Regions from separate parts of the Ancylobacter sp. TS-1 genome, predicted to be linked through region 1. Evidence: predicted binding sites of a transcription regulator. Region 1 holds the regulator's gene; the other holds the start of a gene.
The links. The regulator LexA, encoded in region 1, represses DNA repair genes until DNA is damaged. The targets are predictions, from matches to a motif close to TGTTCNNNNTGTGTTCNG.

Region 1 (11,107 bases):
GCCGACCGAGGCCACCAGAACCGACATGGGGTGCGCGTCGCGACGGAAGCCGTGGAAGAACCGGCTCATCTGCTCATGCACCATGGTGTGGCGCGTGACGCGGTAGTCGAAATCCGCCTTCTGGGCGGCGGTGGGCAGCTCGCCGTAGAGGAGCAGGTAGCAGGTCTCGAGGAAGTCGCCGCTCTCCGCCAGCTGCTCGATCGGGTAGCCGCGATAGAGCAGAATGCCTTCGTCGCCGTCGATATAGGTGATCTGGCTTTCGCAGGAGGCGGTCGAGGTGAAGCCGGGGTCGTAGGTGAACTTGCCGGTCTGGGCGTAGAGCTTGGCGATATCGATGACGTCGGGGCCGATGGTGCCGTTCAGTATCGGCAGCTCCCAGCTTTCATCGCCAATGGTGAGGGTGGCGGATTTCGCCGAAGTGCCGCTGCTGGCGTCCATGCGGGTTCTCCCTGAGCCTGTGGAACCGAATGAAACGGATCACGTCTTGCGGGTGCAGTGCCGGGCCCGGAGGCCATGGCCGGAGACGGGGGATGTCTCGCTGCGGCCCGAGAGGCAGTCGTAGCGGTTTCGATCCGCCCTCGCAAGCGCAGCGAAATTGGTACCGCAATGCGGCCGTGCGGTGGCGGCGAAACGAATTCACCTCCACCTGCGCGCCGTGCTAGACGGAGATCTTACGCCGCCGCGAGCGAGCCGGTCTGGTCGGCGATGCGGGCCAGCGACTCCTCCCGGCCGAGCACGGCCAGAACGTCGAAGATACCGGGAGAGGTCGTCTTTCCGGTCATCGCGGCGCGCAGCGGCTGGGCGATGGCGCCGAGCTTCACGCCGAGCTCCTCGGCCGTCGCGCGCACCGCCGCCTCGGTCTCGACGGCGTTCCACTCGGCCACGCGGGCGAGCTTCTCGGCCGCTGCGGCGAGCAGGCGCCGGGCCTCCCCGGTCAGCAGCGCCTGCGCCTTCTCCTCGATCGGCAGCGGGCGAACGTTCAGAATATATGAAGCATTATCAATGAGTTCGATGAGTGTCTTCGCACGCTCCTTCAGCCCCGGCATGGCGGCCAGAAGCTGCGCCCGCCGCTCCGGGGTGAGCGCCGCGGCGATGCTCGCGCCATTGGGGATGTGCGGCAGCAGCGTGTCGATGGCCGCCAGAAGCTCCGCGTCCGGCGTCGCCCGCATATAGAGGCCGTTGATGCTCTCCAGCTTGGCGAAATCGAAGCGCGCCGCCGAGCGTCCCACCCGGTCGAGATCGAACAGGGAGGTCATTTCCTCGGTCGAGAAGATCTCCTGGTCGCCATGGCTCCAGCCGAGGCGGACGAGGTAGTTGCGCAGCGCGGCGGGCAGGTAGCCCATGGCGCGATAGGCATCGACGCCGAGCGCGCCGTGGCGCTTGGAGAGCTTGGCACCATCCGGCCCGTGGATGAGCGGGATATGCGCCATCTTCGGCACCTCCCATCCCAGCGCATGGTAGATCTGCGTCTGACGCGCGGCATTGGTCAGGTGGTCGTCGCCGCGGATGATGTGGGTGACGTTCATGTCGTGGTCGTCGACGACCACGGAGAGCATGTAGGTCGGCGTGCCGTCGGAGCGCAGCAGCACGAGGTCGTCGAGGTCCTTGTTGGGGATCACGACGCGGCCCTGCACGAGGTCGTCGATGACCGTCTCGCCCTCGGTCGGCGCCTTGAGGCGGAAGACCGGCTTGCGGTCGGTGGGGTATTCGGACGGGTCGCGGTCGCGCCAGCGCCCGTCATAGCGGGGCGGGCGGCCCTCCTTGCGGGCGGTCTCGCGCATCTCCTCCAGCTCCGCCGCCGAGGCGTAGCAGGGATAGGCGCGGCCGGCGGCGATCATCTGCTCCACCGCCTCGCGGTGCCGCTCGGCGCGGGCGAACTGGTAGATGACGTCGCCTGACCAGTCGATGCCGAGCCAGTTCAGCCCGTCGATGATCGCGTCGATGGCTTCCGGGGTGGAGCGCTGGCGGTCGGTGTCCTCGATGCGCAGCAGCATCGTGCCGCCCTTGGCGCGGGCGTAGAGCCAGTTGAACAGCGCGGTGCGCGCCCCGCCAATGTGCAGGAAGCCGGTGGGCGAAGGGGCGAAGCGGGTGACGACGGTCTCGGACATGGCTCTTTCGTCTCGCGCCGGGGAATGTCAGCGGCGTCAAAGCGTGAAGGTTGCTGCGTGGCGGGCGCGGACGGTGCGTGTACCATAGGTGCGCGACACGGGAAAAGCGCAGGATCGCCCGAGACGCCGCCGGCCCGTCACAGGCGCGTGCGCCGGGCGTGTCCGCGACCTTCATCGGGAGTGCGCAAGGGGGCGTGCGGAAGGGGGCCGTGCGGGGATGCAGGCGCCGCCGGGAGAGGACATTCCGGGCAAGGACATGCCGCGCCGCCGGGGGGCGCGGGTGGCGGTGCTCGCGGCCGCGAGGCCCGCCCTCGGCGTCACCGGACGCTGGCCGGGACTGCCGTTCGCGGCGCTACTCGGCGGCCTTTCCGCCGCTCTGGCGCGCGAACTCGACGACCGGCGCGGCTTCCTGTTCCTGCCAGTCGCCTTCGCCTTGGGATCCGCGCTCTATTTCGCCGCGCCGCAGGAACCGCTGGCCTATGCCGGCTTCGTGCCGGCCGGCGTTTTCGCCGCGCTGGCCGCATGGCGGCGGGAGCGGCCCTTCGGCTTCCATCTCTTCGCGCTGCTTGCCGTCGTCGCGCTCGGCTTCGCGGTGGCCGGGCTGCAGGTACAGCGCATGGCGCATCCGGTGCTCGGCAGCACGCTCTACGCGGCCGAACTGACCGGTTTCGTCGAGGCGGCCGAGCAGCGCCCGCGCGGCAGCCGGATCACCCTTCTCGTCACCGGCTTCGCGCGCCCGCCGGCCGAGCCGCCGCAGCGCGTGCGGGTGACGCTGACGGGACGCGACCCTCCGGCTGTGGGTAGCCATGTGCGCCTGCGCGCCACGCTCGGCCCGCCGCCCGGGCCGGCCTATCCCGGCGGATTCGATTTCGGCCGGGCGATCTGGTTCGACGGCATCGGCGCCACCGGCTTCGCGCTGGGCCGGCCGGAGGCGGCGCCGGCGCCCGGCGCGCCGCCCTGGAGCCTCAGCCTCGCCACCTGGCTTGACGGCACCCGCCGCGCCATCGCCGCGCGGATCCGGGCGACGCTGCCGGGCGCGGATGGCGGGGTCGCGGTGGCGCTCGTCACCGGGTTGCGCGACGCGGTGGGCGAGCCGATCGAGGAGAGCATGCGGATCGCCGGCCTCTCGCACATCCTCTCGATTTCCGGTCTGCACATGGCGCTGGTGGCCAGCACGGTGTTCTTTCTCGCGCGCGCCCTGCTGGCGCTGGTGCCGGAACTCGCCCTGTCGCGGCCGATCAAGGCCTGGGCGGCGCTGCCGGCCGTGGCTTCGGCGAGCTTCTACCTGCTTCTGTCCGGCGCCGAGGTGCCGACCCAGCGCGCCTATGCGATGACGCTGCTGGTGCTCTCCGGCGTCGTTCTCGGGCGGCCGGCGCTCACCCTGCGCACGCTGGCGCTCGCGGCGCTGGCGGTGATGGCGCTGACGCCCTGGGCGGTGCTCGATCCGGGCGCGCAGATGTCGTTCGCGGCGACGCTGGCGCTGGTCGCCGCCTATGAGCGGTTCGGCCGCTTCATCGCCGCGCCGCCGGGCGTGAGCGCCCCGGTGCTCGCAGTGCCGGCGCGCTACCTCGCGGCGCTGGTGCTGGGCTCGCTGGCGGCGGGACTGGCGACGGCGCCGTTCGCGGCCTTCCACTTCCAGCGGCTGGCGCCGCTCAGCCTGCTGGCCAATCTGGCGGCGATGCCGGTGGTGTCGTTCATCGTCATGCCGATGGGCCTGGTCGGCGCCCTGCTGATGCCGTTCGGATGGGACGAGCCGATATGGCGGGTGATGGGCTGGGGCATCGGCGCAATGCTTGCCATCGCCGATGCCGTCGCCGCCCTGCCGGGGGCGGATCGCGGCGTGCGGGCGATGCCGGCCGTGAGCCTTGCCCTGTTCAGCCTCGCCCTGGTGGTGCTCTGCCTCGCGCGCTCGCGTCTGGTGCTGGTGGCGCCCGCCCTGGCCGGGCTCGCTTTGTGGGCGACCGCGAGTGCGCCGCGGCCCGACCTGCTGGTGGACGCGCAGGCGCGGACGGTGGCGGTGAGGGGCGCGGACGGTGCGCTGGCGGTGATGGGCGATCGCATGAGCGGGCTCGCCGGCCGCTTCGCGGTCGAGCAATGGCTCAACGCGGATGGCGACCGCGCGCGGGTCGGCGCGACGCAGGTCACGGCCGGCGCCGCCTGCGACATGGCCGGCTGCACGCTGCCGCTTCCCGAGGGCGGCCTTGCCGCGCTGTCGCGCCAGAGGGAGTCGCTGGAGGATGATTGCCGTCTCGCGCGCGTACTGGTGACGCCCTTCGCGCCGCCCGACGATTGCGCGGCGACCGTGGTGCGGGTCGATCCCGCCCGGCCTATCGGCGGAATCGCCGGCTATCGCAATCCTGAGGGCGGCTGGCGCCTGGTGGCGGCCCGCCCGGCGGCCGGCACGCGTCCCTGGGAGCCGAAGGCGCAGACGTTACCGCCATCAAGCGGACACACGTCAAAAGCCCCCGCATCAGCGGCACTGACATCAAAGCAACCGGCGTCAAAGGAGCCGATGCGCGACGTGGAAGACGATTCAACGCCCGCCGAAGCGCCGATGGAGGTTCAGTAGCGCCGGAACAGCCCGACCAGCTTGCCCTGAATGCGCACCCGGTCGGGACCGAAAATGCGGGTCTCATAGGCCGGGTTGGCCGCCTCCAGCGCCACCGAGGCGCCCTTGCGGCGCAGGCGCTTGAGGGTGGCTTCCTCGTCGTCGATCAGCGCCACCACGATCTCGCCGGTATTGGCCGAGTCGCATTTGCGGATGAGCGCGAGATCGCCGTCGAGAATGCCGGCCTCGACCATCGAATCCCCGCGCACTTCCAGCGCGAAATGCTCGCCGCCGGACAGCATCTCAGGGGGCATGCCGATGGTGTGGTCGCGCGACTGGATGGCGGAAATGGGCGTGCCGGCGGCGATCCGGCCCATGACCGGGATCGGCACCACGCGCCGCGTCTCGTCGTCCTCGTTCGCCGGGCGCACACGGCCGAGATTGCCCTCGATGACGTTGGGCGCGAAGGGACGGGGAGCGGGCTTGGACGGCTGCGCGTCTTCCGGCAGGCGGACCACATCGAGTGCCCTCGCGCGGTTGGGAAGGCGGCGGATGAAGCCGCGCTCCTCCAGCGCCGTGATCAGCCGGTGGATGCCCGACTTCGACCTGAGGTCGAGCGCATCCTTCATCTCCTCGAAGGAGGGCGGCACGCCGTCCTTCTGGAGGCGTTCATTGATGAAGAGAAGCAGCTCATGCTGTTTGCGGGTAAGCATCCGTAGGTCCCGTCTGACGGCTGATGCCGGACTGAAACAAATCGCGAACAAATATATCCGTTCCTATTGTGTTCCACAATGGGTAAAGGCATCGCTAAGGGCCGGAAAACGCGTGTGTTCTCAAGGCGAGGGCGCCGGCGGCGCGTGGCGGGGCCCGCGCGGGAGGTATCCAGAGGTCGTGCCGAGGGGACTTGCGGGCCCCGATTCGTCGTCCGGCCGGCTGCGGTCAGACGGTCTGCGCGTATTGCTCGTAGGCGTCGTGCACGATGGCGATATGGCTGCGCATCGCGTTCGCGGCGGCGTCGCGGTCGCCGCGCAGGATGGCCGTCGTCACCCGGTCGTGCTCGGTGTGCGAGAGAGCGAGGCGGCCCAGCGCCCGGAACTGGGCACGGCGGAAGGGCGAGAGCCGCCGGCGCGTGCCGACCGTCATCTCGATCAGATAGTCGTTGTGGCTGCCGGCATAGATCGAGGTGTGGAACTGCTCGTTCGCCTCGCGATAGGCGGTGAAGTCGCCCAGCCGCATCAGCTCGCCCATGTCGGCGTGCAGCCGTTCGAGCTGCCGGCGCTCCTGCGGCGTCATGGCGAGCGCGCTCAGCCCGGCGCACAGCGCCTCCAGCTCCGCCATCACGTCGAACATGTTCTGCAGCCGGTCGACGCTCGGCCGCGCGACCACGGCGCCGCGATGGGGGCGGGCATCGACGAGCCCGGAGGCGTTCAGCTCGCGCAGCGCCTCGCGCACCGGCGTGCGGGAGACCCCGAAACGCGCCGCCAGCGCCGTCTCGTCAAGCGCGGTGCCGGGCGGCAGCGTGCCGCGCGTGATCTCGTCGGCAAGCTGCATGCGCAGTTCCTCGGCGCGCGTCACGCGGCCCCGCCGGCCGACGCCGGCGGGCGGTTCGAGCGGGAAGCGGACAGGCAGCACCGACATGCGCGAACGACGAATCTGATGAGGCGGCGAGGGAGCGGGCCGCCATTCGCATCATTAGCCGGCGCGCCCAGCTTCACCAAGCACTTCATGCGGCCGATGCCGCTGGGTCATTTGTCGTCGATGAGGCTGACATGGGCGGCGACGACCTTCCAGCCGGCCGGCGTGCGCATCCAGGTCTGCATCTGCCGGCCGACCTTGCCGGGCGTCGAGCCGCGCCGGAACAGGGTCGAGGCGACGGCGAAGTCGCGGCCATAGGTGGTGATCTGCGTGCGGTCCAGCATGCGCTCCAGCCCGGCCGGCGAGCGGGCGGCGCGGAAGGCGCGGATCTCGCCTATGCCGTAGAGATTCTCGCCGCCGCCATAGCGGATGGTGGTGGGGTCGTCCCAGAACAGGTCGTCCAGCGCGGCGACATCGTTCGCCACCAGCGCGCGCTCATAGCGGTCGAACGCCGCGCGCACCTCATCCAGCACCTCGGCAATGTTGATGTCCATGCGCCCCGTCCCCTCGCCGGCTCTCTGCCCGAGCGCGAGCACACAGGCAGCCGGGCGCCCGGTCAATCCTCGAGAGGCAGAATCTCGCACAGTTCTCCCGCTTGCGCGGCCGGCGCGTGCGGCCGGCGCACCAGCAGAACGTCGGCGCGGGAGAGATTGCGCAGCATGGAACTGTCCTGAACCGGCAGCGGGCGCACCAGCGGCACGCCGCTCTCATACCCGACGATCTCGGCGCGCTGGAAATCCATGCGCTGCTCGTTGGCCTTCACCTCGACGGCGAGGCGGGCGGGCTGGAACTGGGGGCCGGGTGGCACGGCGAGGCCCTGTAGCGCCCGGAGCAGCGGCACCAGAAAGAGGAGGGCGCAGACATGGGCGGAAACCGGGTTGCCGGGCAGGCCGAGCACCAGCGGGCCGGTGGCGCCGTCGGTGGGGCGGCCGAACATCAGCGGCTTGCCCGGCCGAAGGGCGATCCGGTGCACCGCGAGTTCAACGCCCTCGGCGGTGAGCGCGGGGGCGATGAGGTCGTGGTCGCCGACCGAGGCGCCGCCCGTCGTCACCAGCACGTCGAGCCCGGCACGAAGCGCCGCCCGCACGCCAGCGCGCGTCGCGTCCATGTCGTCGGGCAGGATGCCGAGGTCGATCGCCTCGGCACCGGCATCGCGGGCCAGCGCCGCGACGGAGTAGAGATTGGAGACGATGACCTGGTGCGCCGCCGCGCCCATGCCCGGCCGCACCAGCTCGTCGCCGGTCGACAGCAGGCCGACGCGCGGGCGGCGGGCCACGCGCAGCTCGGCGATATCGGCGGCGGCGACCAGCGCCAGGTCGCGGGCCCGCAGCCGGTGGCCGGGCTCCAGCAGCGTCTCGCCGGTGGCGAAATCGCCGCCGGCCCTGCGGATGTGCCGGCCAATCGTCGCCGCCTCGGTGACGGTGACCGCCTCGCCCGCGCGGCGCGTATCTTCCTGGATCACCACAGCGTCGGCGCCCTCAGGAAGCACCGCGCCTGTGAAGATGCGGACGGTCGTTCCCGGCGCGACATCGCCCGGGAAGGGACGGCCGGCGGCGGATTCGCCGATCAGCGCGAGCGTCGCGGGCACGTCGGCGACGTCCTGCGCCCGCACAGCATAACCGTCCATGGCCGAGACGTCGGCGCCGGGGGTGGTGCGGCGGGAAATGACCGGCGCGGCGAGCACGCGACCCTGCGCGCCGTCGAGCGGCACGGTCTCGGACTCAAGCGGACGGGCCGCCGCGAGCAGGCGCGCCAGCGCCTCGTCGACCGGCATCAGCGCCATTGCCGCCTCCGTTACTCGCCCTGCCAGTAGCCGGAGCGGCCGCCGGATTTCTCGAGGAGCCGCACGGCCTCGATGCGCATGAAGCGGTCGACCGCCTTGGCCATGTCGTAGACGGTGAGGCAAGCCACCGAGACGGCGGTGAGCGCCTCCATCTCGACGCCGGTCTGGCCGCTGGTGCGCACGGTGGCGCGCACGATCAGGCCGGGCAGGGCCGGATCGGGCTCGATGTCGACCGCGACCTTCGAGAGCAGCAGCGCGTGGCAGAGCGGGATCAGCTCATGCGTGCGCTTGGCGGCCATGATGCCGGCGAGGCGCGCGGTGCCGATCACGTCGCCCTTCTTCGCGTTGCCGGACAGAATGAGGTCGAGCGTCGCCGCCTGCATGGCGACCCGGCCCTCGGCCACAGCCACGCGGTCGGTAACGGCCTTGTCGGCGACGTCGACCATGTTGGCGGCGCCGGCAGCGTCGAGATGGGTGAGACGGGGCGCGTCGGTCATCGCCCGCCCTCTCAACCGGCCGCGCGGGCCGGCGCGGCGGGCGCCAGCAAAGCGCGCGTCGCTGCGGCGACGTCGGCCTGCCGCATCAAGCTCTCGCCGACGAGGATGGTGTCGATCCGCACCGCCGCCAGACGGGCGATGTCCGCCGGCGTGAAGATACCGCTCTCGCCGACGATGACGCGATCGGCCGGGATGCGGGGGGCGAGGCGCTCCGAGGTCTCCAGCGTCACCTCGAAATTGCGCAGATTGCGGTTGTTGATGCCGACGAGCCGCGCCGGCAGCTCCAGCGCGCGGTCCAGTTCGGCGTCGTCGTGCACTTCGACCAGCGCGTCCATGCCGAGGCCGTGGGCGGTGTCGACGAGATCGCGCGCCAGCGCGTCGTCGACGGAGGCCATGATGACGAGGATGCAGTCGGCGCCCCAGCTGCGTGCCTCGAACACCTGATAGGTGTCGTGCATGAAGTCCTTGCGCAGCGCGGGAAGCGCGCAGGCCGCCCGTGCGGCGACGAGGAATTCCGGCGCGCCCTGGAAGGAGGGCTTGTCGGTGAGAACGGACAGGCAGGCCGCGCCGCCCGCCTCATAGGCGCTCGCCAGTGCCGGCGGGTCGAAATCGGCGCGGATCAGCCCCTTGGACGGGCTCGCCTTCTTGATCTCGGCGATCAGTGCTGTGCGCCCGGCGGCGATCTTCGCCTCGATGGCTTTGAGAAAGCCGCGCGCGGGCGGCTGCGCCTCGGCGCTAGCGCGCAACTGTTCGAGCGGGCGCGCGGCCTTGGCGCTCGCGATCTCCTCGCGCTTGTAGGCGCCGATGCGTTCGAGAATATCGCCCATGTTCCCGGTTCCCCTCACTCGACCGCCGCGAGAGCGGAGACCGCAATCAGGGTCTCCAGCGCCTTCGCCGCGTGCCCGCCCTTCAGGCTGGCGCGGGCGCGTTCGAGGCCGGCGCCAAGCTCCGGAGCCTTGCCGGCAACGACCAGCGCGGCGGCGGCGTTGAGCAGGGCGACGTCGGCATAGGCGCTCGGCTCGCCGTCGAGCACGGCGCGCAGCGCCAGTGCATTGGCGGCGCCGTCGCCGCCCTTGAGGGATTCGGGCGTCGCGCGGGCGAGGCCGTACTCCTCCGGCGCGATCTCGAAGGTGCGGATGGCGCCGTCCTTCAGCTCGGCGACGGAGGTCGGGCCGGTGGTGGTGATCTCGTCCAGCCCGTCCGAGCCGTGCACGACCCATGCATGGGCCGAGCCCAGCGTGCGCAGCACTTCGGCGATCGGCTCGACCCAGGCGCGGGCGAACACGCCGACCATCTGCCGGGTGACGCCGGCCGGGTTCGACAGCGGGCCGATGAGGTTGAAGATGGTGCGGGTGCCGAGTTCCACGCGGGTCGGCCCGACATGCTTCATCGCCGGGTGGTGCGCCGGGGCGAACATGAAGCCGATGCCGGCCTCGCTTATGCAGTGGCCGATCTGCTCCGGCGTGAGGTCGATCTTCACGCCCAGCGCCATCAGCACGTCGGCGGCGCCGGACTTCGACGACAGCGCACGGTTGCCGTGCTTGGCGACCGGCACGCCCGCGCCGGCGACGATGAAGGAAGCGCAGGTCGAGATGTTGTAGGAGCCCGAGGCGTCGCCGCCGGTGCCCACCACATCCACCGCCTCGGCCGGCGCCTCGACGCGCAGCATCTTGGCGCGCATGGTCGAGACCGCGCCTGCGATCTCCTCGACATCCTCGCCGCGCACGCGCAGCGCCATGAGGATGGCGCCGATCTGCGAGGGCGTGGCCTCGCCCGACATCATCACGTCGAAGGCGGCGGCCGCCTCCGCACGCGTCAGCGTGGTGCCGGTGGCCAGCTTGCCGATGATGGGCTTGAGGTTGTCCATGTGTCCCCGCGTTGTCCCGGCGCGTCCCCGCCTGTCGTCTTGGCTTATGCCGCCTGCTTCCGGCCCGGGCCGGCGTTCCAGTCCCGCGCCAGGTCGAGGAAGTTCTTCAGAATGGTCTTGCCGTGCTCGGAGGCGATGCTCTCGGGGTGGAACTGCACGCCGTAGACCGGCAGGTTCCGGTGCGAGAGGCCCATGATGAGCCCGTCATCGGTCTCGGCGGTGATGGCGAGTTCCGCCGGCAGGGTGTCGCGCTTGACCACCAGCGAGTGGTAGCGCGTCGCCTTGAGCGGACCGTTGATGCCGCGGAACACACCTTCGCCCCTGTGGGCGATCTGAGACAGCTTGCCGTGGATCGGCTGCGGGGCGCGCACCACGTCGCCGCCGAACACCTGCCCGATGGCCTGATGGCCGAGGCAGACGCCGAACACCGGCACGCCTTCCTTCGCCGCGCGCTCGATCAGCGCGCAGGAGATGCCGGCCTCGTTCGGCGTCGCCGGACCCGGCGAGATGACGATGGCTTCCGGCTTCATGGCCATGGCCTCGTCGACGGTGAGGGTGTCGTTGCGGCGCACCTCCACCTCGGCGCCGAGTCCGCCGATATAGTGGACGAGGTTCCAGGTGAAGCTGTCGTAATTGTCGATGAGCAGGATCATCGTGCGTCCATCCGCC
Region 2 (11,107 bases), 1.7 Mb from region 1:
GCGCGCCGTCCTGGTGCGCTCGCTGCTGATCTCGCTGGCGGTGGGCCTCGGGCTCATCGCGCTGCATCTGCCGCTGTCCCATCTCGCCTTCCTCGCCATGGGCGCCAGCGAGACCGTGCACGCGGCGGCGGCGCTCTATTTCTCGGTGCGCATCCTCTCGGCGCCCTTCGCCATCGGCAATTTCGCCATGCTGGGCTGGCTGGTCGGCATCGCCCGCACCGATATCGGGCTCGGGCTGCAGATCCTCATCGCCGCCGTCAACGCGGTGGCGACGCTGCTTCTGGTGCTGCACTGGGATTTCGGCATCGCCGGCGCGGCGGCGGCGAATGTTCTGGCCGAAGCCGTCGGCACGCTGTTCGGCCTCGGCGCGGCGGCGCGGCTGATCGGCCGCAACTGGCGCCTGCCCTGGCGCACCGTGCTCGACCGGGCCCGCCTCGTCGAGACGGTGGCGGTGAATGGCGACATCATGATCCGCACCGCGCTCATCATGTCGGTGCTGCTGTTCTTCACCGCGCAGGGCGCGCGCCACGACGACGTGACGCTGGCGGCCAATGCGGTGCTCTACAACATTGTCATGGTGACGGCCTTCTTCCTCGACGGCTTCTCGACCGCCGCCGAGCAGATATGCGGCCAGAGCATCGGGGCGAAGGACCGGCCCGGCTTCCGCCGCGCGGTGCGCATGGTGATGGCCTGGGGCTTCGGCTTCGCCGCTCCGGCGACAGCACTGCTGGTCGTCGGCGGCGGCGCGCTGATCGACGCGCTCTCGGCCAATGAGCAGGTGCGCGAGGTCGGCCGCGCCTTCCTGCCGCTGGCGGCGCTCACCCCGCTGCTCGGCGTCGCCGCCTTCGCCTATGACGGCATCTATGCCGGCTCGACCTGGGCGCGCGACATGCGCAACCTCATGTTCCCGGCGGTGGCGCTGTATTTCCTGGTCTGGTGGCTCACCCTGCCGCTCGGCAATACCGGGCTGTGGATCGCCTATCTCGCCTTCATGGCCGGACGTGGAATCTTCCTCGCCATCAGGCTGCCGGCGCTGGAGCGGCGCAGCTTCGCCTGAGCCGTCCTCAGGTGCCGGGGAAGCGCTCCGCCACCCGCTCGCGCGCCCGCCGGCCGGTCAGCGCGGCGAGCGTCGTGCCCTCGCGCGACAGGCGGGCCAGCAGCCCCTGCTTGATGCGCCCGGCCAGCCCCAGCCCCTCATAGACGAGGCCGGAATAGAGCTGGATCAGGCTGGCGCCAGCCTCGATCTTGGCCAGCGCCGTCTCCGGGCTGTCGATGCCGCCGACCCCGACGATCGGAAAGGCCCCGTCGGCCCGCACATAGGCTTCCGCCAGCATGCGGGTGGAGAGCGCGAAGAGCGGCCGGCCGGAAAGGCCGCCGGTCTCGCCGCTATGGCGCGAACGCAGGCCCGCCGGGCGCGAGATGGTGGTGTTGGCGACGATCAGCCCGTCGACGCGGCGCCGGCGCACCACCTCGATCACCGCGTCGAGATGCGGCAGGGCGAGGTCGGGGGCGATCTTCAGCAGCAGCGGAATGCCCGGCGCCACGCGCTCGCGCGCCTCGACGAGCCGCGCCAGCAGGTCGTCGAGTGCTTTCTCCTCCTGCAGGTCGCGCAGGCCGGGCGTGTTGGGCGAGGAGACATTGGCGGTGAAATAGGTGGCGAGCCCGGCGAAGGCGGCGATGCCCGCCACATAGTCCGCCGCGCGGTCGGTCGAATCCTTGTTGGCCCCGACATTGACCCCGACAATGCCGGCCCTGCCCTTGCGGGCCGCCAGCCGGGCGCGCGCCGGGCCGTGGCCGCCACTGTTGAAGCCGTAGCGGTTGATCACCGCGCGGTCCTCGGTGAGGCGGAAATTGCGCGGGCGCGGATTGCCCGGCTGCGGGCGCGGCGTGATGGTGCCGACCTCGACGAAGCCGAAGCCGGCGCCGAGCAGCGCGTCCGGCACCTCGGCCTCCTTGTCGAAGCCCGCCGCCAGCCCGACCGGATTGGGGAAGGCGAGGCCGAAGGCGTTCACGGCAAGGCGCGGATCGTCCACCGGCAGCGGGCGGGCCGGCAAGGCGGACAGCGCCCGGATGGCGAGGCCGTGCGCCGTCTCCGGGTCGAGGAGACGGGCCGCCGGCAGAGCGAGGTCGAGCAGCGCGCGCATGGCTCAGCCCTCCAGATCGGGAAAGACGTGCCGGCCGTCGGCGCCCAGCGGCAGCGGGCGCACGGCCACCACGGCGCCAAGACCGAGCGGGCCGTAGAGATGGGGGAACAGCGCGCCGCCGCGCGAGGGCTCCCAGCGCAGCGCGTCGGGATCGAGCGCATCGGTGCGCACGGCCACGAGAAGAAGGTCGTCCTGCCCGGCGAAATGCTTGCCGGCCGTCTCCGCCACCTGCGCGGCGGTGGAGAAGTGGATGAAGCCGTCGGCGCGGTCGACCGGCGCGCCCTCGAAGCGCCCCGCCGCCTCGGCCTCGTGCCAGAGCGCGCGCGGCGCGATCTTGTAGATGATGTCGGTCACGTCAAAGGCCCCCGCATGCGACGGCTCGCGCCGCCGGTCAGGCTCTAGCCCTGCGCGGCGGCGCTGGCAACGGACCTCCAGCACGCGATCATCGCCTCGGCCGAACGGTCGATGTCCGCCGCGCACGTCGCCGCGCCGATGATCGAGACCCGCATCGCCCAGCGCCCGCGCCATTTCGCCCCGCCGGCGAAGCAGGTGCCCTCGGCCTGGATCGCCGCGATGGTGGCGAGCGTGGCCGCGTCGCCCGCCGCCATGTCGCGGTCGGCGCCGAAGCGCACCAGAAGCTGGTTGAGCACGACGTCGTTGAGCACCGCGACGCCCGGCTCGGCGGCGAGGCGGTCGGCCAGCCGCCGCGCCAGCGCGCAATGGCGCTCCACCATTTCGGCCACGCCGTCGCGGCCGAAATGGCGCAGCAGCGCCCAGGTGCTGAAGCCGCGCGCGCGGCGCGAGAGTTCCGGCACGTGATGGGAGGGATCGCGCTCGCCCCCCTGCACCGGCGGCAGATAGCTCGCCGCGATGGTCATGGCCCGCCGGTGCGCCTCGCCGTCGCGCACGATGGCATAGCCGCAATCGAACGGCGTCTGCAGCCATTTATGGCCATCGGTCGCCCAGGAATCGGCCAGTTCCACGCCGCGCGCCAGCGCCGCCCGCGAGGGGCAGGCGCGCGCCCACAGGCCGAAGGCGCCGTCCACATGCACCCAGGCGCCACGCGCCTTGGCCAGCGGCACGAGACTGTCGTGCGGGTCGAAGGCGCCGGTGTTGAGCTGGCCGGCCTGCGTCACCACGATAAGCGGCCCTTGGCGCGGCAAGGCCTGCGCGAAGGCGTCGGGACGGATGGCGCCCTGCGCGTCGGTCGGCACGCGCACCAGGCTCTCGCGGCCGAAACCGAGATAGTTGAGCGCCGAGAAGACGGTGCTGTGCGCCTCGTCCCCGATCACCACCCGCACCGGCGGCGCGCCGAACAGCCCGCGCTCGGCGACATCCCAGCCGGCACGGCGCAGCACCTCGCCACGCGCGGCGGCGAGGCCGACGAAATTGGCCATCGTCGCGCCGGTGACGAAGCCCACCGAGGCGTCGGCCGGCAGGCGCAGCAATTCGAGCAGCCAGCGCGCGGCCACCGTCTCGGCGGCGGCGGCGGCCGGGGCGGCGACATGGTTGGCGGTGTTCTGCCCCCAGGCCGAGGTCAGCCAGTCGGCGGCGACGCCGACAGGATGCGAACTGCCGATCACCCAGCCGAAGAAGCGCGGCCCGGTGGTCGAATGCAGGCCCGGTTCGGCGGCACGTACAAGCGCGTCGAGCACCGCGTGCGGCTCCTCTCCCCGCGCGGGGAGTTCGCCGTCGAAGGCCGCGACCGCCTCGGCATAGCCGATGACCGGCCGCTCGCGCCCGGCATCCGCATCGCGGTAGTCGGCCGCACGCCGGGCGGCATCCATCAGCAAGGCGCGGGTGGCGCTGTCCCGGTCTTGGCTCGGCTCCGGCATCGCTGACCTCCGTGGCGGGGGCGCGCATCCTAGGCCGCGCGGCCGGGCTGTCCAGAGGCGCGGACGCGGTTCGGAACACGGCTGGACTTTGGCCGAAATAGGGTATAATTCCTATTCATCTGACCATATTCCGAACAGGCGCCATGCTCACCCACGCACAGATATGGCGGGCCGTCGACCGTCTGGCCGAGCGCCACGGGCTGAGCGTCTCGGCGCTGGCCAAGCGGGCCGGGCTCGACGCCACCACCTTCAACCGCTCCAAGCGGGAAGCGGCGGACGGGCGCGCGCGCTGGCCCTCCACCGAGAGCATCGCCAAGATCCTCGCCGCCACCGGCACCCCCCTCGACGATTTCATGGCGCTGGTGGACGGGACGGGCGCGGCGCGGCGCGCCATCCCGCTGATCGGCTTCGCGCAGGCAGGCGGCGGCGGCTATTTCGACGATGCGGGCTTTCCGGTCGGCGGCGCCTGGGACGAGATCGCCTTTCCCGATGTCGGCGACGAGCACGCCTATGCGCTGGAGATTGCCGGCGATTCCATGCTGCCGCTCTATCGCGACGGCGATGTCGTGGTGGTCTCGCCGGCCGCGCCGGTGCGGCGCGGCGACCGGGTGATCGTGAAGACGCGCGAGGGCGAGGTGCTGGCCAAGGAACTCAAGCGCCAGACCGCCCGCACGGTGGAACTGCGCTCGCTCAACCCCGAGCATCCCGACCGGCTGCTTCAGGAAGGCGAGATCGCCTGGATCGCCCGCGTGCTGTGGGCGAGCCAGTAGGGAAATACGAAAACGGCCCCGCTCGGGGGCCGCCTCGCTCTGTCTGTTGTCGGCGCTGCGGTCAGCAGCGCACCGCCACGCGGCGGCCATAACGGTCATAGGCCCAGCAGTCGCCGGGCGAGGTGGCCGCGCCGATGAGCGCGCCGGCGCCCGCGCCGACGCCCGCGCCGATCGCCGCGCCGGTGCCGCCGCCGGCGATGCCGCCGATCACAGCTCCCGTGCCGCCGCCGATGAGCGCGCCGCCCGCCGTCCGGCGCTCGGTGGTGGTGCAGGCCGCGAGGCTGAGCGCGACGGCGGAAATCGCAACGATCTTGAGCATGTTCCCTCTCCAGATGCAGCGGCCCCGGCCGATGCGGCGCGGCGCCCGTTTGACGTGGCGTAGGGCGGAAACGCGCGATCGTGGAGGCACGCTCCCGCAAATGTGCGGGCGTTTGCCCCTTACGTCACAGAGCCGTCCGGCCGCCCGTGCTGTAACGTGCGGAACAGGCGTCGGTTCCATGCCGGCCCGACGGGGGGCGCGCTATGGCGCTTCCTAAGCGGGGCGCCCGGCAGTATAATACAAGAATTATAGACTTTTCACTTTCCGCCGCATTCAGGAGGCTGTCATGACACTGCGTCTTGGGGACGTCGTCCCCGACTTCGAGGCCGAAACCACCGAAGGCCCGATCCGCTTCCATGAGTGGCTCGGCGATTCCTGGGGCGTGCTGTTCTCGCACCCGAAGAACTTCACCCCGGTCTGCACCACCGAGCTTGGCCAGGTCGCCCGGCTCAAGCCCGAATTCGACCGCCGCAACGTCAAGGTGATCGGGCTCTCCGTCGACCCGCTCGACGCCCATGCGAAATGGGCGGACGACATCGCCGAGACGCAGGGCTACGCCCCGAACTTCCCGCTGATCGCCGATCAGGACCGCAAGGTCGCCGACCTCTACGACATGATCCACCCGAACGCGTCGGACACCATGACGGTGCGCTCGGTGTTCGTCGTCGGGCCGGACAAGAAGCTGAAGCTCTCGCTCACCTATCCGGCGAGCGCGGGGCGCAACTTCGACGAGATCCTGCGCGTCATCGACTCGCTCCAGCTCACCGCCCAGCATTCGGTCGCCACGCCGGCGAACTGGAAGGACGGCGACGACGTGATCATCGTTCCTTCCGTGAGCGACGAAGCGGCGAAGGAGAAGTTTCCGCAGGGCTGGAAGACGCTGAAGCCCTATCTGCGCGTGGTCGCCCAGCCGGGGAAGTGAGGCACTCTTCGCCGGAACGTCATCCCGGCCGAGCGTCGCGAGAGCCGGGGTCGCGCGCCATGCGACGCGATCCCGGATCGGCCTGCGGTCGTCCGGGATGACGCTCGCCGGCGCGCCCTATCTTTCCCTCAGGGCTCCAGCACCTTGCGGTACTGGATGAAGCCGGTGCGTTCGGCGACGGCGTTGTAGAGGCGCTGCGCCGTGGCGTTGGTCTCGTGGGTGAGCCAGTAGACCTTGGCGGCGCCCTGCGCGCGGGCATCCGCCGCCACATGGGCGATCAGGGCGCGGCCGAAGCCGCCGCCGCGCTGGCCGGGATCGACATAGAGATCGTTGAGGTAGCACACCTCGCCCACCGCCCAGGTCGAGCGGTGGAAAATCCAGTGCACCAGCCCGACCGCCCGGCCCTCGCCGTCGAAGGCCAGCGCGCCGTGCACCGGCTCGGCGGGGTCGAGCAGGCGTCCCCAGGTCGTGGCCGTCACCTCGTCCGGCAGCGACGCCTCGTAGAAGGTGAGATAGGCCCGCCACAGCGGCAGCCAGTGCGCGTGATCCGGGGGCGTGAGTGCGCGGATGAAGGGCGCGCTCATGCCAGCACCGCGCCGGGCCCGAGCGCCGTGCCGCGCAGGAATTCCTGCGCCGCCATCGCCCGGCTGCCCGCCTTCTGCACCTCGACGAGCCGCACGGCACCGTCCCCGCAGGCGATGGTGAGCGCCTCGTCCAGCACCGTGCCGGGTGCGCCCGCGCCGTCGCCGAGCGTCGAGCGCAGCACCTTCACCCGCACGCCGTCGAGTTCGAACCACGCGCCCGGGAAGGGCGAGAGGCCGCGAATATGGTCGTGCACCGCCTTTGCCGGCTTGCCCCAGTCGATGCGGGTCTCGCTCTTGTCGATCTTGGCGGCGTAGGTCACGCCGTCTTCCGGCTGCGGCGTGAAGCCGAGCGCGCCGCGCTCCAGCGCCGCCAGCGCGCGGCCGATCAGGTCGCCGCCGACGATCATCAGCCGGTCGTGCAGTTCGCCCGCCGTCATGTCCGCCCCGATGGCGACGCGCTCGACGAGGCCGACCGGCCCGGTATCGAGCCCGGCCTCCATCTTCATGACGGCGACGCCGGTCTCGGCATCCCCGGCCATGATGGCGCGCTGGATCGGCGCGGCGCCGCGCCAGCGCGGCAGCAGCGAGGCGTGCAGGTTGAGGCAGCCGAGCGTCGGCAGGTCGAGGATGTTCTGCGGCAGGATGCGGCCATAGGCGACCACCACCGCGACGTCCGCCTGATGCGCGGCGAAGGTTTCGGCCGCCGCCGCGTCGCGCAGCGTCGCCGGGGTCAGCACGGGGATGCCGAGGCGCTCGGCCGTGCGGTGCACCGGCGAGGGCACCATTTCCAGCCCGCGGCGCCCGGCCTGCGCCGGCGCGCGCGTGTAGACGGCGACCACCTCGTGGCCGGCGCCGACGATCTCGACCAGCGTCGGCACCGCGAAATCGGGCGTGCCCATGAAGACGATGCGCATGCGGGCTCCCGGCGAGAAAGAGGACAGGCGGGCGAGGATCAGACCCCGTCGCGCTCCTTGTCGCGGGCGAGCTTGGTGAACTTCTTCACCACCCGGTCGCGCTTGAGCTTGGAGATGTGGTCGATGAACAGCACGCCGTCGAGATGGTCGATCTCATGCTGCACGCAGGTGGCGAGCAGGCCGTCGGCGTCGATCTCGCGCGTCTCGCCGTTGATGTCCATGTAGCGCACCCGCACGCTCGCGGGGCGCTCGACGTCGGCGTAATATTCCGGGATCGACAGGCAGCCTTCCGAATAGACCGACAGGTCCTCGGACACGGCGACGATCTCCGGGTTGATCAGCGCGATGGGCCGCTTCTCGTCGCTGCCCTCGCCGCCTTCCTTGCCCTCGGCCTCGCGCGGGCCGACATCGATGGTGACGATGCGCTCGGGAATGCCGACCTGGATCGCCGCCAGCCCGACGCCGGGCGCGTCATACATAGTCTCGAACATGTCCTCGACGATCGCGCGCACGCGCGCGTCCACGCGCATGACGGGATCGGAAATGAGCCGCAGGCGGGAATCGGGGAGGATGACGAGAGGGCGTATCGACATGCCGTTCAGATAGTAGACCGTTCCACGCCGGTCAACGGAGCCCCTGCCCCGGCGGTGGAGAATGTTCCCGCTACGTTCGCAGCCGCATTTCGAATCTGCTAGAAGGGCGCGATGGATCAGGTGCTCTTCTCCCTCGGCAGCCAGCCGGTGACGCTGATGCAGGCGCTCGCCGGCGCCGGCGCCCTCGCCTTCCTCCTGCTCGTCGCCGTGCTGCGCGCCGTCTCGCGCAGCGCCCGGCAGAACGCGCTGGAGGCGGACGAGCAGGCGCGCCGCGCCGACGAGTTGGAACAGCGCCTCGCCGATCTCGCCCGCACCCAGTCGGAGACCATCGGCCGCGTGCAGTCCATGGCCGAGGTGTTGGCCCAGCGCCAGGGCGAACTCGCCCGCGCGGTGGCCGAGCGTCTCGACGCCTCCACCCACCGCATGGGCGAGAGCCTCGCCCGCTCGGCCGAGGCGACGCACGAGAACCTCACCAAGCTCAACGAGCGGCTCGCGCTGGTGGATCAGGCCCGCCTCTCGCTCGGGGAACTGTCCGGCCAGGTGATGAGCCTGCGCGAGACGCTTTCCAACAAGCAGGCGCGCGGCGCTTTCGGCGAGGGCCGGCTGCAGGCACTGGTCGCCGACGGGCTGCCGCGCGACAGCTTCGCCTTCCAGCACACGCTGGCGAGCGGGCGGCGCGCCGACTGCGCTATCTTCCTGCCCGGCGACAAGCGCCCGCTGCTGATCGATTCCAAGTTCCCGCTGGAGGCCGTCACCGCCTTTCGCGAGGCGCAGACGGACGAGGCCCGCAAGCAGGCGCAGACCCGGCTCAAGCGTGATGTCGGCACGCATGTGAAGGACATTGCCGAGCGCTACCTCGTCAGCGGCGAGACGCAGGACATCGCGCTGATGTTCGTGCCCTCCGAGTCCGTCTATGCCGAGCTACACGAGCATTTCGACGAGGTGATCCAGCAGGCTTTTCGCGCCCGCGTCGTCATCGTCTCGCCCTCGCTGCTGATGCTGGCGGTGCAGGTGGTGCAGGCCATCTGCAAGGATGCGCGCATGCGCGAGCAGGCCGACCTCATCCGCGCCGAATGCGGCAAGCTGGTCGCCGACGTGATCCGCCTGCGCGACCGCGTGGGCAATCTCCAGAAGCATTTCGGGCAGGTCAACGAGGACGTCGCGCAGGCGCTGACCTCGGCCGACAAGGTGGCCAAGCGCGGCGCCCGCATCGAACAGCTCGAATTCGAGGGCGAGGCCATCCCCACCGCCGCGCAGGCGGAACTGCCCGAGCTGCTGCCGACCCCGCTCGGCCTGCGCGGCGCGGCAGAATAGCGCTGCCGGCTTCGATTCAGTCCAATTCGCAGGAACCGCGTTCTCTGATAGTCTGATAGAATCCTTCTATCGTGCTTGCGTCAGGAAGCGTCCCGCGTGATCGACCGTTTCGAACTTCTGCTTGCCCTCGCCAAGGAACGCCATTTCGGCCGCGCCGCCGAGGCCTGCGGCGTCACCCAGCCCACCCTGTCGGCCGGCCTCAAGCAGCTTGAGGAACAGCTCGGCGTGCGCCTTGTCGAGCGCGGCTCGCGCTTCATCGGCTTCACGCCGGAGGGCGAGCGGGCGCTGCAATGGGCGCGGCGGGTCATCGGCGACGTGCGCGCCATGCGCCAGGAGATCGCCGGCATGCGCAAGGGCCTTTCCGGCCATCTGCGCATCGCCGCCATCCCCACCGCCATGCCGATGCTCTCCGAGCTCACCACGCCCTTCCACGAGAAGCACGCCGATGTGCGCTTCACGCTGATGTCGGCGACCTCCAACGAGGTGCTGCGGCTGATCGAGAACCTGGAAGCCGATGCCGGCGTCACCTATCTCGACAACGACCCGCTCGGGCGGGTGAAGACCGTGCCGCTCTACCGCGAGGGCTACCGCTTCCTCACCTCGGTGGATTCCCCGCTCGGCGACCGCGCCAAGGTGACATGGGAGGAGGTCGGCCGGGTGCCGCTGTGCCTGCTCACCCCCGACATGCAGAACCGGCGCATCGTCGACAAGCAGCTTGCCGAATCCGGCCACACGGTAACGCCGATGCTGGAGGCCAACTCCACCATCGCCCTGCTCTCGCATGTGCGCACCGGCAAATGGGCCAGCGTCGTCGCCAACACGCTGGCCGACGTCTTCGCCTTCCCCGACAGCATTCGCTCCATTCCCATCGAGGGACCGGAGGTCTCGCACCAGATGGGCCTCGTGGTGCTCGACCGCGAGCCGATGACACCCATCGTCGCCGCCCTGCTCACCGAGGCACGGGCCATCGCGCCGGGGCTTTCCGAGCGGATCTGAGGCACGGGCGCTGCCACGCGCGCCGGCGGCGCGCCAAAAGGGAACCCTGAGCCGGCTCGGCGGTTGTTCCGGCGAAGCGGCCGGCGCCTTCCGCGCCGCCGCACCGTCAACCGGAGGCAGACATGCTGAGCTGGGCGCTTACCTTTCTCGTCGTCGCGCTGATCGCCGCGGTGCTTGGTTTCGGCGGCATCGCCGGCACGGCGATCGAGATCGCCAAGATCATTTTCTTCGTGGCCATCATCCTGTTCCTGGTCTCGGCCGTGGTCGGCCTGCTGCGCGGGCGCCCCGGCCGGGCACCCTGACCAGACGCCCTGACATAGCCCCTTCGCCAACCCCTACCGTCGACGCACGAAACGCCCCCGGCCCAAGCCGGGGGCGTTCTCGTCTGCGCGGCGAGCGGCAACGAGGGTCACAAACGGAGTGTCGGGTAAGGAGAGGAGGCGCGCCTCAGGCGCGTTCGGCTGCCTGCACGGCGCGGGTGGTCTTGTCCGGGCCGAAATCGTCGTCGCCCTCAATGGCGAGCAGCTCGCCGAGGCGTTTGCGGGCGCGGTTCACCCGGCTCTTGATGGTGCCGACGGCGCACTCGCAGATCTCGGCGGCCTCCTCATAGGAGAAGCCCGAGGCCCCCACCAGCACCAGCGCCTCGCGCTGGTCCGATGGCAGCTTGTCCAGCGCGATCCGGAAATCCTCGAAGTCCAGATGCGTCGTCTGGTCGG

Region 2: the regulator LexA is predicted to act here: its motif matches at 8,144-8,161, upstream of GBB76_RS15225 (DNA recombination protein RmuC).

The regions. Positions count from the first base shown of each region.
Region 1 is NZ_CP045144.1:955,182-966,288, reverse strand. It holds gene gltA (citrate synthase) at 1-438, opposite strand, end outside; gene gltX (glutamate--tRNA ligase) at 672-2,108, opposite strand; gene GBB76_RS04720 (ComEC/Rec2 family competence protein) at 2,326-4,677, shown strand; gene lexA (transcriptional repressor LexA) at 4,671-5,369, opposite strand; gene GBB76_RS04710 (GntR family transcriptional regulator) at 5,596-6,294, opposite strand; gene hpxZ (oxalurate catabolism protein HpxZ) at 6,402-6,785, opposite strand; gene glp (gephyrin-like molybdotransferase Glp) at 6,848-8,074, opposite strand; gene moaC (cyclic pyranopterin monophosphate synthase MoaC) at 8,086-8,571, opposite strand; gene trpC (indole-3-glycerol phosphate synthase TrpC) at 8,583-9,398, opposite strand; gene trpD (anthranilate phosphoribosyltransferase) at 9,413-10,438, opposite strand; gene GBB76_RS04680 (aminodeoxychorismate/anthranilate synthase component II) at 10,483-11,091, opposite strand.
Region 2 is NZ_CP045144.1:3,246,162-3,257,268, reverse strand. It holds gene GBB76_RS15275 (MATE family efflux transporter) at 1-1,057, shown strand, start outside; gene GBB76_RS15270 (quinone-dependent dihydroorotate dehydrogenase) at 1,065-2,144, opposite strand; gene GBB76_RS15265 (DUF952 domain-containing protein) at 2,148-2,498, opposite strand; gene GBB76_RS15260 (pyridoxal-dependent decarboxylase) at 2,543-3,979, opposite strand; gene GBB76_RS15255 (helix-turn-helix transcriptional regulator) at 4,123-4,749, shown strand; gene GBB76_RS15250 (YMGG-like glycine zipper-containing protein) at 4,811-5,068, opposite strand; gene GBB76_RS15245 (peroxiredoxin) at 5,355-5,990, shown strand; gene GBB76_RS15240 (N-acetyltransferase) at 6,119-6,574, opposite strand; gene fmt (methionyl-tRNA formyltransferase) at 6,571-7,488, opposite strand; gene def (peptide deformylase) at 7,527-8,081, opposite strand; gene GBB76_RS15225 (DNA recombination protein RmuC) at 8,193-9,395, shown strand; gene GBB76_RS15220 (LysR family transcriptional regulator) at 9,492-10,391, shown strand; gene GBB76_RS15215 (DUF1328 domain-containing protein) at 10,514-10,693, shown strand; gene GBB76_RS15210 (sigma-70 family RNA polymerase sigma factor) at 10,839-11,107, opposite strand, start outside.